One region of the Kurthia sp. Dielmo genome, then DNA from elsewhere that is predicted to be linked to it. Evidence: riboswitches for the same ligand, from Rfam matches in the RefSeq annotation. Region 1 holds a riboswitch; each other region holds the start of a gene.

Region 1 (6,492 bases):
TGTTGGAGCAAGAAAAACTTGTGAAACGTGAACGAAATGCTGACAATAACCGAGAAGTGTTCGTAGAGTTAAGTTCACAAGGACAACAGCGCCTGAGTGGCTGTTCGTGCAACCGTACGCAGTTTTTTGATGAATTGTATGCAGGGTTTTCAGAAGCGGAATTTTCACAACTGCAACATTTTGTGAAGCGACTTAATCAAAATGTAATAAATATGAAAGAAGGATTAACACAATGATCTCTACACAAACTGAACTTCAACGAATTATGAATGACCGTAAATCGGTACGTAAATATAAAGAGGGTGTCACAATTCCTCAAGAAAAGTTAATGGAATTAGTACGACTTGCAACAACTGCTCCATCATCAAGCAATATGCAACCTTGGCGTTTCCTAATTATCCAAGATGAAGAAGCGAAAAAAGAATTATTACCAATCGCATTCAATCAAGAACAAATCGTACAATCATCTGCAACAATTGCTGTATTAGGTGATTTAAAAATGTATGAAAATGCACAAGCAATTTATGATGCAAACGTGGAACAAGGTTTTATGACACGTGAAATCGCGGACAATATGATTAAAAACTCTGTAAACTTATATGCTGATTTACCAGAGGAAGCATTGAAAAATGTGATTCAATTTGATGCTGGTTTAATCTCCATGCAAATCATGTTATTAGCAAAAGAAATGGGTTATGACACCGTACCAATGGGTGGCTTTAACAAACAACAATTTGCAGAACACTTCAATCTTCCAGAGAATGAATTCCCTGTATTATTAATTGCTATTGGTGAAGCGGCAGCGCCAGCATACGGTTCTTCACGTATTCCTGCTGAACAATTAACGCGCTTTATCTAAATTATCGGAAGCAAAAGGCCGCCATTGTGCGGTCTTTTTTTTATCGTACATAATTTTTTTGGCATTATTTTTAGGCATGAAAAAATTTTTTATGCAAATAGGCTAAAAATAAATACAGATTTTCAGTATAAAGAGTTGAATTGTATTTTCATTTTTGCTCATTTTGACAGGATGAATAGGAAAAATTAGATTGAATTGTATAATATAGCATTTAAACGTCTTTTTATGGCTGTTGATAAGGTATTTATTGCTATTTGACAGAGGCATTTTTTTAAGATATTTTCAATAAGGTTAACCAAAAAAACATACTGATTTACTATTATGAAACTACATATCCTAGGCAATAGTGCCGTAATAAATTTAAACCTATACGGAGGCCCAATATTTATGAAAAAAGAATTAGCAGTGACACTGTCTTCGGCTGTATTTTTTGCACCGATGACAGTTCTTGCTGATACTTATAAAGTGGAATTTGGTGATAATTTGTGGAACATTTCTAAAACACAAAACAAAGATTTCAATGAAGTATTGAAACTTAATAATCAAATAAACAATAAAGATTTAATTTATAAAAACCAATTAATCCAATTGCCACCGACAACTATCAAAAAGGCAACAAAAACGTACAAAGTCGTTGTTGCTGATAATTTGTGGTTAATTGCACAAAAGAAGCAAGTTGACTTCGCTGCATTACTAAAAGCAAATCCACAAATAAAAAATAAAAATCTTATTTATCCGGGGCAAGAAATTAATTTGCCAGCAACCTTTACAGATGTGAAAGAACGAACGAAAGCAACAAAAGCGTTAGATGGAGCAAACGCATGGACGAATAAAAAGGAAGCAACGAAAAACTTGCCATCGCATGTAGCAACGAACAAAAAGCAACCAGCGAAAAAGAAAACAACTAAAGTTTTGGCAGGTGCTACGCTATGGAGCATTGCGAAGGATAATCGTTAACTGTTCGGTTAGGAACATTTTGGCAGCTAGAGCTTGCGCATCCAGGGTACTGGGCGGAGCTAAATAAATTATACCGTGAAGAGCCGATTTCATTATCGGACGGGGATGCGACACGTCAGCAATATATCGTGACGTATTCATCACGCGTCTTGAAAAAGGATTTAAGTAACTATTTTGCAAGACACGGCTTTACGGTTAATGACGAAACACGTAAGGAAACGAGTAAATATGCGCAGCCGAAGAAATTATGGTACTTAAACAATAAAGTTTTAGACTATAAGGGAACCGGCTTTAGTACAGGTGTGAAACCAAATGTGACAATGACGCATAGTACAACGAAAAATGTACTTGGTTTAAGCATGGATGATGCACAAGCAACGCATTTACTTGGCTATGAAATTTATCGAAATGGTGAATTAATTGCATTTACGGCGAATCCGAACTATACGGATGAAACGTCGGAAGCGGCAATGTATGATATCATTGCTTATGATAAAAAATTAGGTACGACAAAGGCAACAACAGTAAAAGCACAATAAAGAAAAAGGAGAAAGCGCGAGTTTAGCGCTTTCTCCTTTTTTAGTCGTTTAATTCGTTTGTAATGTTTTTTGCGTAATGCTTTTGCTGCTTCGACCATATGTTTTAGTGAGGCAACGGTTTCAGGTTCCTGGCGTGTTTTTAGACCACAGTCTGGGTTGACCCAGAAATGATTTGCTGGAATGACCGCAAGACTTTCTTCTAAAATCGTTGTCATTTCATCTGCTGATGGGACACGCGGGCTATGGATATCATAAACACCTAAGCCAATACCATACGGATAAGGATTTTCTTTTAGTGAATGAATTAATTCGCCGTGGCTACGTGATGTTTCAAGTGAAATGACATCGGCATCAAGTGCGGTAATTGGGTCAATAAAGTCATTAAACTCACAATAGCACATATGTGTGTGAATTTGTGTCGTAGTATCGACGCTTGACGTGGCAAGCTTGAAGGCATCAATAGCCCAGTTTAAGTAAGCTTGCCAGTTGTTTTGACGCAGCGGTAACCCTTCGCGTAGTGCAGGCTCATCCACTTGGATAATGCGAATGCCCGCTTCCTCTAATGCATGAATTTCTTTTCGAAGTGCTAGGGCAATTTGTGCTGCGACTACATCACGTGGAAGATCATTTCGAACGAATGACCAGTTCAAAATCGTGACAGGCCCAGTTAACATACCTTTCATCCATTTATCGGTATGTTGCTGTGCAAAGACGGTTTCTTTTACAGTCATTGGCGCAAGCCAGTCGACATCACCGTAAATAATTGGCGGCTTAACACAGCGCGAGCCATACGACACAACCCATGCAAATTTAGTGAACGCAAAGCCAGCTAATTTTTCACCAAAGTATTCAACCATGTCCGTACGTTCAAATTCACCATGTACAAGAACATCTAAATCAATTTCTTCTTGTAAGGCAATCCAGCGCAATGTTTCAGCATCTAGTTTTGCTTCATATGCCGCGTCGTCTAAATCGCCACGTCGCCAGGCAGCACGCCATGAACGGACTTCTTTTGATTGTGGGAAGCTGCCAATTGTTGTCGTTGGGAATAATGGTAAATGAAGTGCCTGTTGTTGTAATGCAAGACGTTCTGTAAATGGGACGGTACGCTTGAAATCTTTCTCTTCTAACTTAGCAAGTGCTGTAGACACGCTTTCATTTTGACGACTTGCATGATTTTTTAATGCTTCAATGCGCTTCATGCTAGCAGATACCGCCGTTGGTGTTGGCCACTCACCACTTTCGATATAGCCACTTACTTCGACAAGTTCACCTAATTTTTCATCACTGAATGCGAGTGCATCTTTTAGTGTATCGAAGAGCGTTGTTTCATTCGCAACGGTCACCGGGCAGTGCTGCAAGCTACAAGAGGGTTGCAGCCAAATAGCTTGTGGCGATACAAGTGTTTGAACGGCTTGTACATCTTGTGCAACTTCCTGTAAATTACTTGCCCAAATATCACGACCATTAACCACGCCAAGTGCTAATGTTTTTTGTGCTGGGAAGCCATGCTGACGAAGCGCGGCTAAATTTTCTTTTTTGCCATGGATTAAATCTAATCCGACACCAGCCACTGGTAAATTCGTGATGCGTTCAAAATCTGTTAACGCTTCGAAATAGGTTGTCAGCATCACTTTTGCTTGTGGCACAGCCTCGACAAGTTGTGTATAAATAACTTCTGCTAAGCGACAATCTTCCTCTGATAGGGCAGTAGTCAAAATCGGCTCCTCTAATTGAATCCACTCTGCTCCAACATCTACAAGTTGCTGTAAAACCTGTGCGTAAAGAGGCAGTAGCTCCAATAAATAGTGGGCAAGTTCTTTATCACGATAGCCTTTCGTTAATTTAGAGAAGGTCATTGGCCCGATTAGTGTTGGTTTCACGTCAATATCAACCGCTTCTTTTGCCTCTAAGAACCAATCTACATAATGATTATGATTTAATTTCAGTGTCGCGCCCTCGTATTCGGGAACGATGTAGTGATAATTAGTATTGAACCATTTTGTCATTTCGCAAGCGACCGTGTCAGTCGTACCGCGAGCCATCGCATAATATGTAGTAAGAGAAGGTTCATCTTCTAGTGAGCGATAACGAGATGGGATTAAGTTAAAAAGAAATGCAAGATCGAGCATACGGTCATACATCGTAAAATCACCAGATGTTACTTGCGTTAGGCCGAGTTTTTGTTGCTTTTTTAAATGGGTAATGCGTAATTTTTTCCACTCTGCTTGTAATGTATCTTCGCTAATCGCTTGTTTCCAAAATTTTTCTACGAGACGTTTCCATTCACGGTTTTCTCCGATATACGGGTAACCAATTGTTGTTGTAATCATGTATATTCCTCCTTTGGTGTATTACATAACTCCAAATAAAAAAGCTATTTCAATTAAGAAATAGCGGAAGAATCTATGCATTATTAAAAAAGTCGACTCCTTTTGACCGACCATCGCACAGAACACCGCCCATCTCCACGTGAGCCTTTGGTGTGTACTCAAAACAGGCAGGTCTCCTGACTTATCATCAACATGCTTAAAGCCTTCCCATTTACACAGTGGCGAATTTTTAAGCACTCCGAATTACAGTTGCGGGACAGCGATGGATTCACACCATACTTCCCTTTTAAGCATGTTCTCACATGCACCGGTTTGTAACACGTTATGTAATTGAACAATACTATAGCATATATTTTTCAGAAAATAAAATATATTTTGAAAATGAGCAGAATTTTACTTAAAACCATCTAAAACAATACGAGATGAATTATTTGATGTTATACTGTAAGAAAACATCGCTACACCCAATAATTTATACATAAAACGTAGTGTGCGAAAAACTTAGGTATATAGTATAACGCCAGATAATGGGCTGTTTTTAAATACTTATAGAAGAAATTAGGAGGGATACAATGACGATTCTACTAGTGGATGACAACAAGGTAAATCTATTTGTCATGGAGAAAATTTTAAAAAGTGCTGGGTACGATAATTGTGTATCTCTGACATCGGCTCAGGCACTGTATGATTATTTGAAAATTGATGAACTAAAGTATAAGCCCGATTCAGTGGATCTAATTTTACTAGACATTATGATGCCAGAGATTGATGGTATCGAAGCGTGTCGGACGATTCGTCGTGATGAGCGTTATAAAAATATTCAAATTTTATTTACAACTGCACTTGATGATAAGAAAAAATTATCAGAAGCACTTGGCGCTGGTGGTAATGATTATATTACAAAACCAATTAACAAAACTGAATTACTAGCGCGCATGGATGTGGCGCTCCGTTTAAAACAAGAGCTGGATTGGCATATGATTCATGATGAAAAGATTGAAAATGAATTAAATTTAGCAGCACATGTGCAGCGCAGTTTATTAAGTGAACCTTTTACTGATGACAAGCTTGCTGTACAAGTGGCGTATAAACCGTCATTTAATTTAGCTGGGGACATGTATTACTGGGAACAAATAGATGAGGATCGCTATGCCGTAATGTTATTTGACATGATGGGGCATGGTATTTCGGCTTCCCTCGTTTGTATGTTTATTTCATCTGCGCTACGTGATAGTGTGAAAAAACGTGTAAAGCCGGCTGAAGTGATGATCGAATTAAATCGCTATATGTCCTTATTACATACAGATAAAGAAAAAATTCCATACTACTTTACAGGTGTTTATATGCTAATTAATACGAAGGAAAAAACGATTGAGTATGTCAATGCAGGGCATCCGCATGGCTATGTGTGGCTGAATGAAGAAGAACTTGTACATTTGAACAACAATTCCTGTGCAATTGGCTTTTTCGATGATATTGATGTGAAATCACAAACGATTTCATACGAAAGCTCGGCGCAAATTATTCTGTTTACAGATGGTGTGCTAGAGGCGATGCATCCAGATGAATTTGAAGCGGAGCGACGTATGGATAAGCTTGCTGCACAAACATTATCACTTGATAAACCATTACTTGATTATGTTATTCCGCGTGAACAGCAAGAGAATCAACCAGATGATATGTGTATGCTTGTGATCCAGGCAAATTAAAAAGAGGCTTTGACATATGTGTCAGAAAAGCCGCTTCTATGAGCATAAGAAAAACCGGAATCGCGCTGTGGCGCGGTTCCGGTTTTTCGTTGTGA
Region 2 (6,492 bases), on a different contig from region 1:
ACATCTACACAGTCAGAGAATTTGCAACGTATCGCAAATTCTCTGTTTTTTCGTTTAAAAAGCGTACAACGTCACTCGCTTTTTCAAGCTGACAATGATAGCATGAAACGTAATTGGAGGTTTCATGATGGGACGAGATAAAAAATTTTCTACACACGATTTATGGCAAGCTACACATGAGCTGATTGTTGAAACAGGCTACCAGGGATTTACGATGAGTCTGCTCGCAGCAAAGCTTCATGTATCTCGCGCAGCCATTTACAAACATTACCCAAATAAAGAAGAACTACTTATTGACTTTATGGTTGAAAAAATGCGCTATAGTGTCACGCTATTAAGTGAAATAGACTTTACACAAAGCTTTGAGCATCAATTACGCGACTTATTAGAAAGAATGTTTCAACTTAAAGATTTGCATCAAATTTTAGGAATGGCTTCGACGATAGAAGATGTTTCACCAGTTATTACCGAAAAAAAACAGGTTTTATCAGCGATGCACCATGAACTGTATGCCCCCCTTAATCAATTAATCACTAAAGGCAAAGAACAAGGTTTTATCGACCCTGCTCGTAATAATTTTTTATTACTAGGCTTTATCTTTCAAACGATTGACATACCAAACCACGCTGGACTGCCATTAGATACATTTATCGCAGAAATCCAGGCTCTTATTTTACATGGCATATCAAATAAGTAACACATTTGTCACTTTTATTAGTTACACATGTGTTACTTTGGTGTATACTTTAGTTGGCCTTTTAAGAGGTCAACTTTTTTTATGGAGGGAAAAATTTTGTTTTTAGCATTTAAAGAACTGAAGCACGCCAAGCTCCGTTATGCTATGATGACAGCAATTATTGTCTTAATTGCTTGGCTCGTATTCATTTTATCTGGACTTGGAAACGGATTATCAACACTAAGTGCCGCGACATTAAAAAACATTAACGCTGAGTACGTTGTGTATGAAGAAACAGCGGGCGCGACATTTGCAAAATCAATTTTATCAGAAGATATAATGGAGGATTTAAAGAAACAAAAAGATATTGAGGACGTAGCGGCATTTGGCGCTTCTACAATTTCTGTCGGCAAAACGACATCTAAGGATGCCGATGATAAAGAAGATGTGGCATTAATCGGCTTAGAACCGGATGCCTTTGTTATGCCAACTGTTATTGAAGGAGAAAAATTATCACTTTCAAATAAAAAAGGCGTTGTCATTAACGATACGCTGAAAAAAGCCGGCTATAAAATCGGTGACAAGCTACATGTATCCAATTCAAATTTAAAAGTTGAAGTCATTGGTTTTGTAAAAGGCGAAACATTTAACCATTTACCGGCCATGTTTGCAGTACCAGAAACATGGCGTAGCTATCAATATGCTGCGCCTGGCTCTGATAATGGTCTGAAAAAACCCGTACAAGCCTTTTTCTTAAAAGCACCTAATCTAGAGCCTGAAAAACTTGATAAATCAATTGATGATATCGAAACGGTGACGAAAAGCAAAGCTGTTAACGGCATGCCTGGTTATACAGCAGAAAATGGTACGATTATGATGATGTTAGCATTTTGTATTGTTATTTCAGCATTTATTATCGCGGTCTTCTTCTACGTTATTACAATGCAAAAAACACAACAATTCGGTGTCATGAAAGCAATTGGTGCAAGCAATGGCTTTATTGCACGCGCTATCGTCGCTCAAGTGGCGATTCTTTCAGTTGTCGGTATTTTAATTGGTATTTTATTAACATACGCTACTGCGCTCGCCTTCCCAGAAGGTATGCCATTTAATTTAGATCCTGTATTAGTCACTACATATGCAATTATCTTATTAATTATTGCATTACTTAGCTCGATCATTTCAGTTCGTCAAATTGTCAAGATTGATCCATTAACAGCATTAGGGAGAGTGGAATAAATGGCCCTATTATCACTACAAAACATTTCAAAAAGTTATACAGAAGGTTCTACTACCGTTCAAGCTTTAAAACAAGCTTCACTTGAAGTAGCTGCTGGCGAATTAGTAGCCATCATCGGCCCATCTGGTTCTGGTAAAAGTACATTGCTTTCTATTGCAGGTGCTCTATTACAACCAACAGAAGGTACTGTTACAATTAACGGGCAAGATTTAGGCAATTTATCACCAAAAAAACTAGCTAGCTTCCGTTTACATGAACTTGGCTTTATTTTACAAACATCAAATTTAATTCCGTATTTAAACGTGCTTGACCAATTATTACTTGTCAAAAAAATGGACAGCCGTGTAACAAAAGCGGACAAAGCACATGCTAAGCAATTGTTAACAGAGCTAGGCCTTAGCGACAAATTCAAAAAAATGCCGAATGAATTATCTGGTGGCGAACGTCAACGTGTTGCCATTGCCCGTGCATTTATGAATAACTCAACCGTCATCCTAGCAGATGAACCAACAGCAAGCCTTGATTCAAAGCGTGCCTTTGAAGTCGTACAACTACTAGCAAAAGAAGCAAAAGAACGTCAAAAAGCGGCTATTATGGTGACTCATGATGAACGTATGCTACCACTTTGCGACCATGTTTATCGTATGGAAGACGGCGTGCTAACAAAAGAAGCTTAATTTATTATTTCAAAAAAAGGATGACGTGCATGTCATTCTTTTTTTGTAGACTTAAACTATTAGAAGCATTTCGCTTAAAAATATTTCAATACTACTCTAATTAAACCAAGATAAAGACGGTATCGCTTTCGAAAAATAAGCTACATACAAAAAAGCCGGTAAACATACGCGTGTGTTTACCAGCTTTTTCTAAATTTTATGATGCTTTGTAATTGAACAAAGATATGCCTTCTGGGAGAATCGAACTCTCATCTACGGATTACGAGACCGTTGTTCTACCATTAAACTAAGTAGGCAAATAGGTAAATTAGTAATGTAACTTACAACTATTATTATACTCTTTTTTGTACTTTATACAATATTCCTGTCAGAAAAACACACTTCTTGTTTATTTAACTTTTTTCTACTTTAACGCTTTTACTGCTGTTCTATTAAGAAAATTACTTTGTGCACCCTTAATGATGATGAACATACTCATTTTCTTTCACGTATTCACGGAAATTCGCTAAATCTTGCATGCCTGTTGACGTGCCATCGATTGCTTGCTGCAAGCGCTCTAATAATACCGTTTGTAAATTTGGATGATACCCAAAATAAGAGGCTAACTCAATTGAAACGCTTGGATTTGTATCAGAAAATTGCTGCGCCATTAAGGCCATTCGTTCCATTAAGATGCCTGTAAATAAGAAATATGGTAACATAATGACTTGTTTTGCACCTTGCTCTAGACAGATTTGCATGCCTTGCTCCACAGTTGGTGTTGTTACACCCATAAAAGCACATTCTACAGTTGAAACAGTCAGCTGTGCTTGTAAAATCGATGCGATGTTATAGAAATCCATTTTAGCATCTTCGTCACTGCTACCACGACCGATCAATAAAATTGCCGTATCTTTATGAGGAATCGACACATCAAATTGAATTTCTTCTAAACGAGCCTTTAAAATATCAATAATTGCTTGGTGAATACCGATTGTTTGGCCATACGTAAAACGAATTTCTGGGAACTGCGCCTTTGCCTCTTCAATTTCTGCTGGGATATGTAATTTAGAATGCCCGGCATGTAATAAAATAATTGGAATCACATGGATTTCAACCGCTCCCTGTTCAATACACGCTTGAATACCGTCCTCAATATTAGGATTCGCAAATTCTAAAAAGCATGTCTCTACTAATAAATTGGCATCAATCGCTGGCTTCATTTGACGAATAAATGAACGCACTTCTTCATTCCCCGCTTCTAGTCTGCTACCATGCCCAACAAATAATACCGCTGTCTTTTTTGTGGCGCGCTTTTTACGATATTTTTCAATGCCTTTAATATGCCCTTCTTGACGCACGCGTTCGCCATTTACCATTTCATAAATAATCGCCTCACGCGCTACATTACCTTGCACAATACTACGCGCCGTTTGCTCCTGCTGCACAGAATACCAAGTACCTTTTGGATAATCAATTACGACACATTTATCTTTACAACGTCCATTACAGCGTGTCCGTGACGTATGAATAACCTCATCTAATTTTAGTGTACGAATTTCATCACGAATTTGTTGCGTGACATCTTCTGCGCCAGCTCCCATACAAGTAGCTCCGTTACAAATCATTAAATGACGCTCCATTTTCGTTAAATTCCACGTTGTCATGCTAACTCCCCCTCATGTTGTTGATTCCCACACAGAGGATAGAAAGCATAAAAAAAGACACTTTCCCCTATAAAAAGTGCACTAAAAAAACGCAAATAACCTTTGCTTATTCCGCACCTATCCTCGTAGGGTGAATCATCGAAGATTAAATGGTAGGTCTCCTGGCTTCTCTTCAACGTACTTTACACCTTCCCGTTTACACAGTGGTTTTTGTAAAGCACTCCAAGTTACAGTTGCGGGACAGCATCGGTTTTTCACCGATTTCCCTATTAAGCTAAGAATTAGCGCCATTCATCATATTGAATTGCTTTCATTTTAGCATTAAATTTTGAAAAATCAAATAGCTTTATAAAAAAAGAGAGGCTATTCGCCTCCCTCCTGCTGTGCTAATTCAATAGTATGTCGCTTGAAAAAACCGATGCCAAATGCGATAGCTTGCAGGCTAAAGAAAATCATTTCATTGACGAACCAGCCATTTGTATAGCTATTCCATATAGGAAAATTAAAAATAAGCGAACCCTTATCAGCGATACCACCACCAAAGGCAGTCAAATCCGCCTGTACTTGTGTGTATTCTAGATATGTACTAAGTGCCAAAATAACGCATAACACGACGATATAGCTTACAATTTGTTGTCCCTTCGCTTGCACAAAATAACGGGCGCCAATGACAAAGCTAATGAATAAACTAATCAGTAAAAATGGAATAACAAAGACAAGCGGAATAAATGCTGGATTTATATTTTTTAATGTCTCATCCGGCGCTAATGTAAAATAATAGCGCACAACAAAGACACCAAATAATGAGATTGCTAATGAAATATACCACGCTAATTTACTCAAAAAATCACCCTCCATTGTTCATTATAAAAGAACTAGCTGAAAAAAAATAGCGCAAGCACAGCTTTCCTCCGCACTTGCGCTATCATTACATCGTTAATTGCTGCAATGTTTGTAATTGCACAGTTAATCGTATAAAAAGTTCATTTTGCTCGATGGCTTCATTGCGCTCCTTTAGTAGCTTTAAGTAGCTACATAATGCATACGTAAATGCATCGATAAACGCTAACTTCGGCAGCATCGTACGCTTTAACGTTTTTAATGTATCCGGATCAAAATTACGAAACTCCAGGACGCGCCCTAAAAAAATCACATCATAGGATTTTGATGTACTATACGTATGAAAGGTTTGTGGCTCATCTGTATGCAAAGCATTTATTAAAGACTTTGCAATATCCTCTATTAGAATACCATGATTAACATTTGACTCAATCGATAGTTTTCGATTGCCTTCTAGTAAGACATCAAATTGACCACCTCGCCAAAAAAACTGATTAAACTCACCCTTTTCAATAAGTTCATCATCGTGAAACACCGTCCAGATAATACGCATTGTATCCCTCCTATGCTTCATATACGAGCAATGAAGCCGTGAATAATGTTAAAAAGATTAGCTCTACAAACAGCGTAATAAAATCCCATTTCGTTGTACGTAGTTTTTCCATTGGCATCCATAGCACGTACAGACGCCCGATTATAAGCAATGCACATAATGCTAGCATCCAACTGTAGGGATATAGCAAATAGGCATAAAAATAAATACCAAATTTCAAACAAAATTCAACCACAATACGGAGAAAGTGATGTTGTCGTAAAGAGGTGTAAAGTATCCCAAGGAGGGGCTGTTTCACCTGCTCCCCATATAATACCGCCTTGTACCGTTTATACTGAAGCAATCCATCAATGCTTACAATGATGAGCATGATACAATACAAAAATACAAAAAATACCGGTTGTGTCATCGTCATGTAAATCATTCCCATCTATCATTGATTGCATTTATTATACCGAATTTCGCCAAATTTACTATAGCTTCAAATAATGTTCGATTTTTCGTTTTCTTGAAGTCTTGTAGTATACTGAAAAAAAGGAATGAATTTGTAGAGGAGCTGTTAAAATGAACTACGTTGTCAATGCCGTTACACAAGATATTCATACCATTACACTCAATGCAAAGGACGGCGCTAATATTGTGCTTACAAACGCTGGAGCTGCTATCGTTGCGCTATGGGTGCCTGATAAAGAGCGCCAATTAGGTAATGTCGTGCTTGGTTATGAAAACATTGAGCAGTATTTAAATAATGATATGGCACTCGGCGCTACAATCGGTCGTCATGCAGGGCGTATTGAGCAAGCACAGATTTGTATAAATGGGGCACAAATTCAGCTACCGGCAAATGAAGGCCCTCACCT
Region 3 (6,492 bases), 290 kb from region 1:
GTTTGAAATTTCATATAAATCACCACGCAATCGCCTTCGTTCCTTCTATTATAAGCGGTTTTGGTCATTTAGCGAAGGGTATAGAATTACAGAAAAAAGATTTTTATGCATTATAGGAGGAATTAGATGAAAATTTTTAGAAGTAGTGAATCATATGATAAAGTAGGGCAACGTATTGAGTTTCGTTCACAGTGGCCAGGGATTGCTGAGGGGGATAAAGAGCAAGAAGATTATGCTTTTGGCCCATTACAATCTTTTGATCATGCCATTATTCGAAAAGGAACATTAATTAAAATGCATGAGCATAAAAATGATGAGATTGTTAGCTATCTTGTAAAGGGTGAATTTGTCCATGAAGATTCGCATGGCTCATATGAAACAATTCGTGAAAATCGCTATATGTTAATGAGTGCGGGAGAAAGCTTCTTCCATCAAGAAGGTACGCCACATATGGACGCGGAAATGCTACAAATTTTTGTGCGTCCGCGTGAAGTTGATTTGCCACCAGAAGTTCATTTTGCACAATATGAGCCACAACAAGGCTTTCGTTTAATTGCAGCTCCTAGCGATGCACCATTATTGATTCGCCAAAATGTCCATATTTATGACCTTCATGGTAAGGCTGGTGAAAGCTATGCGTTTCCAGCATATGAAGATTATGCAACGTGTATTTATGTGTTTGCTGGAGCAATTTGAGTAAATGCAGAAATATTAACGAAACGTGATGGTGCTACCGGAAATGATTTAACAGAATTGACGTTTACAGAAGATGGGCTAGTGCTGGCATTTTTAGTTGATTTAGAGGCATCTATGACGAAAGAAGGGCCGTTTAGTGGACGTAATCGACCAACTGATAAAATTGTGAGTCGTATGTGGTCAGATGTGAAAAAGGATGTTGACTGATTATTCAAAATACGATAGAGTGAAGGTAACTACATAAAGCATTAGGTGCTCTAGTAATAGAGAGAATAGGGAATAAAGTGCAAAACTTTAGCGGTCCCGCCACTGTAACAGCGAATGGTCGTAAAGGATGCCACTGATTTTTTCGGGAAGGCTTACGACTATCTTGACCTGAAGCCAGGAGACCTGCCTAACGCTGTATACGTACGTATAGACGATGGAAAAGTCTGTAGTTTATTTGTAATGCAAATAAACTACAGGCTTTTTGTTTTGTGTAGACAACGAGGAGGAAGAACAGATGTCATTATTACAACAAACAATTGAACAAATTACCGCAACAACAAAGGCGAATTACGATAAAGCGGAGAACTATATCGATTCGCTTGCAAAACCACCAAAAAGTTTAGGAAAGCTAGAGCGTATTGCGGCAAAACTAGCGGCAATCCACGATGGAGAATTCCCAACAATTCATAAAAAAGCGGTTATTGTCTGTGCAGGAGATCATGGAGTATGCGATGAGGGTGTTACAACCAATCCGCAATCTGTAACGGTTTTTCAAACATTAGGCTTTCCTAAAGGGACAACAGGGGTATGTGCTCTTGCAAAATCGGTAGGGGCAGAAGTTGTGGCGGTAGATGTTGGTGTGCTAGAAGATTTACCAGCAGATTCAGGTGTGATCTTGAAAAAAGTTAAATATGGTACAGATAATATGGCGAAGGGCCCTGCGATGAGTCGAGATGAAGCCATTCGTTCGATAGAAGTTGGAATTGAAGTAGCAACACAGCAAATTAAGAATGGGGTAAACTTGTTAGCAACTGGGGAAATGGGTATTGGTAACACGACACCAAGTGCAGCAATTTTATCCGTGTTAGAGGATTGTGACCCGCTTGAAGTAACAGGTTTTGGTGCAGGTGTTGGAGAAGGTGGTATCGCTTATAAAGCGGAAGTTATTCGCAAAGCAATTGCACTAAATCAACCTAATCGTGACGATATTATTGATGTGTTGGCCAAAGTAGGCGGTCTTGAAATTAGTGCAATGGCAGGAGTTACCCTAGCTGCAGCGGCAAATCGAGTACCACTTGTCGTGGATGGCTATATTTCAACCGTAGCTGCATTAATCGCAGCGGAACTAAATCCACATGTACAAGACTATGTGTTAGCATCACATGCCTCTGAAGAACCGGGGGCTAAAATTGCAGCAGCGCGTCTCGATATTGAACCAATGTTACATATGAATATGCGCTTAGGTGAAGGATCCGGTGCTGTTTTAGCATTCCCAATTATTGAAGCGGCATTATCTATGGCGACAACTATGGTTACATTAGAGCAAGCTGCATCAATTATTCAACCAAAGGTCTAGAGTTTGAGTGAAAAGTCTCGTTTTATACGAGGCTTTTTTTATTACCTTAATTCCTAATGTACGAACAAGTTATGGGTTTCTTTTTTCATTCTATTATTTTTAGAATTTTCTGACTTATTACATAATTGAGCTAATTTAACTAAGTTTTTGAACTCAAATTTTATTTTTTACGTTTCGTTATAAAAATAAGAGGAAAATATGACTATACGAGAAAAGCTTTTTTGTATTAAATGAAATTAAATAAACCTTTTTTCGTGGTAGAAAGCTTATTTTTATGTTTTTTGATGAATTTAATAATAGAAAGGAGAAAGGCTGATGAGGAAACCGCTAGTAGAAAGATTTTTGATTGCGCTTGCAGCGACGTTTGTATTTGTGTCTCCAACGATGAATTCAATTGCTGTAACAGAAGGTACGACAACAGACAGTGGACAGTCTAAGGTTACAAATCAAGATTCTAGCGAGCAACCAAAAGTTTCAGAAGACAAGGGTCAAACAAAAGAGCAACCTACAACACAAACACCCGATTCAAAGGGAACAACCAGTTCATCAGATGATGCTACACAGCAACCTGCAGCACAAACACCACCTGCATCGAATGATTCGTCAACGAAAGACAATAGTCAAAAGGGTAATCCTGAGCAACCAAGAGCACCAACACCAGAAAAAGAGGATAATAAAGGAGATAAAGGTAAAGATAATCAAGGAACGAAGCCTCAGACAACAAAGTCAAATTTAGCCATTACGAAATATGACAAAGATACAGGGGCAAAATTAGCCGGAGCTGTCTTTACTGTAAAGGCTCAAGATGGTAGTTCAAATGTGACAGTAACAACGAATAATTCTGGTTTTGTAAATGTAAATAGTTTAATTGTTGGCAAAACGTATACCATTACAGAAATTAAAGCACCAATAGGTTATAAGGCTTTGAATACATCAAAGGTTCATACGGTGCATCAAAGTCATAATACACTTGCTTTCTATAATGAAAAAGAAAAGCCAGTTGAGCAATTTACAACATTAACAATTGCTAAAAAAGCATCAGATACACAAAAACCATTAGCAGGTGCTAAATTTAGCGTGAAAGAACAAGATGGTAGTGGTACGGCTAAATCTGTGACAACAAATGCGAACGGAATAGCTACTGTAACAGGTTTAGTTGTTGGTAAAAAATATACAGTAGAAGAAACACACCCGCCACAGGGCTATACAGTTAGTGAGGGTGCAAAAGTAATTACAGCCGGTACAGAAAAATACGTACAGTTCTTTAATAGTCCTAAGACGCCAATACCAACGAAAAAAGGTTCAGTAACAATTTATAAAAAAGATAGTGACACAGGCAAGCTATTAGAAGGTGCAACATTTGCATTAAAGCAAAATGGTCATAAAATTCTAAGCAAAACAACAGATGCGAATGGGGCCGTAACATTTAGCGGGCTTGATACAACAGGCTCTTATACGGTAGAAGAAACAAACCCACCAGTAGGTTATCAGCCGGCAACTGGTGAGCAGAAGGTGACATTTGGCGCGCAAATGAAGACAAATGGAGGCAGCCATGAAGTTACAACATCACTTGTTTTTTATAACAAAAAAATAGTGACGCCACCAGAGGGTAAGCATCGTATTACGATTTACAAAAAAGATGCAACTGATAAGAAGACACCACTAGCAGGGGCAGAATTCACGCTGAAGCTAGGTGATCAAGTTATTGGAACAAAAGTAACAGCTTCAAATGGTGTTGTTCAATTTGCTGGTCTTGCAGCGGGAACGTATACAGTTGTAGAAACAAAAGCGCCAGCAGGCTATAAAGCATTAACGACTAGCCAATCTGTAACAATTGGCGGCGCATATGCATCAACGTATAGCGGAGACAAGGGCTCGAATAAAGATGTTGTCTTCTATAACGAAAAAGAAAAACCTGCAAAAACTGGCGAATTAACAATTGTGAAGAAAGACAAAGATTCAAATGCTTTATTAGCAGGGGCAGAATTTAAAGTGACAAATAAAGCAACGGGTGAAGTAGTTGGCTCAGGAATTACAAATGAGCAAGGCGTTCTTGTCATTAAAAATTTACCAGTTGATGCAACTTATACTGTAGAAGAGGTTGCGGCACCAGCTGGATATGAAAAAATTACAGGCACCCAAACAGTAACGATTGATTCAGATAAGCATAAGGTAAAAGGAAAAGATAAATGCGCCGTATCACTTGTCTTCTTTAATAAAAAGAAAACGACAGATGAAAAAGGCAGCGTAACGTTGAAGAAGATTGATAACGATACAGGTAAAGCGTTAGAAGGCGCAACATTTGCTTTATTCAATGAAGCAGGAGAAAAAGTCGCAGAAAAAACAACAGGTGCAGATGGTTATATTGAAGTGACCGACCTGAAGCCAGGAACATATTACTTCCAAGAAACAAAAGCACCAACAGGCTACAAAAAAATAGATACGAAGTTCACCGTAACCGTAAAGGATACGAAAAAAGGTAAGCATCATAATGTAAATAGTGTAACCGTTAAAAATGAGGTAGAGAAAAATGGTTTAGGTGTTGTTAAACTACAAAAGACTGAAAAAGGAACGGACAAGCTATTAACAGGTGTTCAATTTAAATTATATGATGCAGACTATAAGCTAGTATCGGATACGGTGTATACAACACAAAATGGGTTCATTACAGTAACGGGTCTGACACTTGGAGAAACATATTACTTCCAGGAAACAAAAGCATTAGATGGCTATGAACCAAATACAAGTTTCCAAAAAGTTGTAGCAGGCGCAGAAGTGACTCCTGGTGTGGTGACGATGGAAAATGAAAAAACAACACAGAAAGTGGGCGCAGTTGGTTTGACGAAAAAAGATGCGGTCACAGGAAATACACTAGCGGGTGTTAAATTTAATATCGTCAATAAGGATACGGGAGACATCATTCCAGTCGTGACAAATGAATGGGGTCAAATAAATCGTGGTGACCTTCCAATGGGTAACTATTATATTGAAGAAACGGGACCACTACCTGGCTATGAAAAGAACACAGAAAAAATTGAATTTAGTCTTCCGAATGAAAAAGGTTCAACAGACGAAGAAAAATATTACCCAAGATTTACGATGACGAATATGCCAATCTCAACACCAACCTTATATGATGCAACGCTATTAAAAATTGATAGTGCAGATCATAAGCTTGTATTAGAAGGAGCGGTGTTTGGGGTGTACAAAGCAGGTAGCGACGAGCCAGTTACAAAAGTAACAACGGGTGCGGACGGTACGGCTACGGCTACAGGACTTGAAGCGGGTAGCTATTACTTTAAAGAGCTTGTCCCACCAGCAGGGTATGACAAAAATGAGCAAAGCTATCCATTTACAGTAGGGGAAGATAAAGCAAAAGGTGGCGACCATCATTCGAAAAAAATTGTCGTTAAAAATAACAAATCGACAGTAGAAGAGGACAATGGTTCGGCATCCATTCGAAAAGTAGATGAAAAAGGCAAGGTACTACAAGGCGCGACGTTCCAATTGTATAAAGGTGATGAAAAAGTAGGCGAACCAATTGTCACAGACAATAATGGTGTCGCAGGCGTAGCGAAATTAGCTTATGGTGATTACTATTTTGTTGAAACGAAAGCACCAGAGGGCTATAAGCTAGATTCAACACCAATTAAGTTTACGATTTCAAAAGAGCATAAAGAGTTTACAAAAACAGTTAAAAATGAAAGAGAGAAACCGGAGCCGCATAAAGGAAAAGCTTCAATTAAGAAAGTGGATGAAGATGGCAAGCCACTTGCAGGCGCCGTATTCCATTTATTCACAAGCGATAAAACCTTTGTGAAGGAAGTAACATCTGGAGCAGACGGCTATGCGATTGTTGATAATCTTGAAGTAGGTAACTACTACTTTGTTGAAATAAAGGCACCAGCTGGCTACGAAGCTGATTTAACAAAAATGTACTCAGTTGAAGTCACAAAGCATGGTGGCCATTCTAAAGTTTATGCGGTAAATAAATTGTTGCCAGTTGAAACAGGTAGCGCGACATTAGTTAAGGTAGGCCAAAATAAACAAACGTTAGCTGGAGCGGTCTTCCAACTTTATAAAGATGGCGAGCCATACGGCGACCCGATGACAACAACAACAGACGGTGTTATTAAAGTAAGTGACTTAGCATTTGGTGACTACTACTTTAAAGAAGTAACGGCACCGGCAGGCTATGTGCTAAATGACAAACCAATTCATTTCACATTAAG

The links. A riboswitch is a leader RNA that binds a small molecule or an ion and turns the genes downstream of it on or off. The one in region 1 is predicted to bind cobalamin.
Region 2: another riboswitch for cobalamin. It lies ahead of KTHG_RS05340 (CbiX/SirB N-terminal domain-containing protein); the one in region 1 lies ahead of metE (5-methyltetrahydropteroyltriglutamate--homocysteine S-methyltransferase).
Region 3: another riboswitch for cobalamin. It lies ahead of cobT (nicotinate-nucleotide--dimethylbenzimidazole phosphoribosyltransferase); the one in region 1 lies ahead of metE (5-methyltetrahydropteroyltriglutamate--homocysteine S-methyltransferase).

The regions. Positions count from the first base shown of each region.
Region 1 is NZ_HE578959.1:96,708-103,199, forward strand. It holds gene KTHG_RS11740 (MarR family winged helix-turn-helix transcriptional regulator) at 1-236, shown strand, start outside; gene KTHG_RS11745 (nitroreductase family protein) at 233-859, shown strand; gene KTHG_RS11750 (LysM peptidoglycan-binding domain-containing protein) at 1,247-1,816, shown strand; gene KTHG_RS11755 (hypothetical protein) at 1,945-2,355, shown strand; gene metE (5-methyltetrahydropteroyltriglutamate--homocysteine S-methyltransferase) at 2,304-4,688, opposite strand; cobalamin riboswitch at 4,838-5,015, opposite strand; gene KTHG_RS11765 (SpoIIE family protein phosphatase) at 5,261-6,397, shown strand.
Region 2 is NZ_HE578957.1:78,426-84,917, reverse strand. It holds gene KTHG_RS05360 (TetR/AcrR family transcriptional regulator) at 128-697, shown strand; gene KTHG_RS05355 (ABC transporter permease) at 794-1,915, shown strand; gene KTHG_RS05350 (ABC transporter ATP-binding protein) at 1,916-2,593, shown strand; tRNA gene KTHG_RS05345 (tRNA-Thr) at 2,819-2,889, opposite strand; gene KTHG_RS05340 (CbiX/SirB N-terminal domain-containing protein) at 3,049-4,239, opposite strand; cobalamin riboswitch at 4,374-4,546, opposite strand; gene KTHG_RS05335 (hypothetical protein) at 4,603-5,082, opposite strand; gene KTHG_RS05330 (hypothetical protein) at 5,168-5,632, opposite strand; gene KTHG_RS05320 (aldose epimerase family protein) at 6,197-6,492, shown strand, end outside.
Region 3 is NZ_HE578959.1:390,003-396,494, reverse strand. It holds gene KTHG_RS13065 (ATP-binding protein) at 1-14, opposite strand, end outside; gene KTHG_RS13060 (pirin family protein) at 127-696, shown strand; gene KTHG_RS21300 (hypothetical protein) at 754-903, shown strand; cobalamin riboswitch at 930-1,108, shown strand; gene cobT (nicotinate-nucleotide--dimethylbenzimidazole phosphoribosyltransferase) at 1,199-2,260, shown strand; gene KTHG_RS13050 (SpaA isopeptide-forming pilin-related protein) at 2,576-6,492, shown strand, end outside.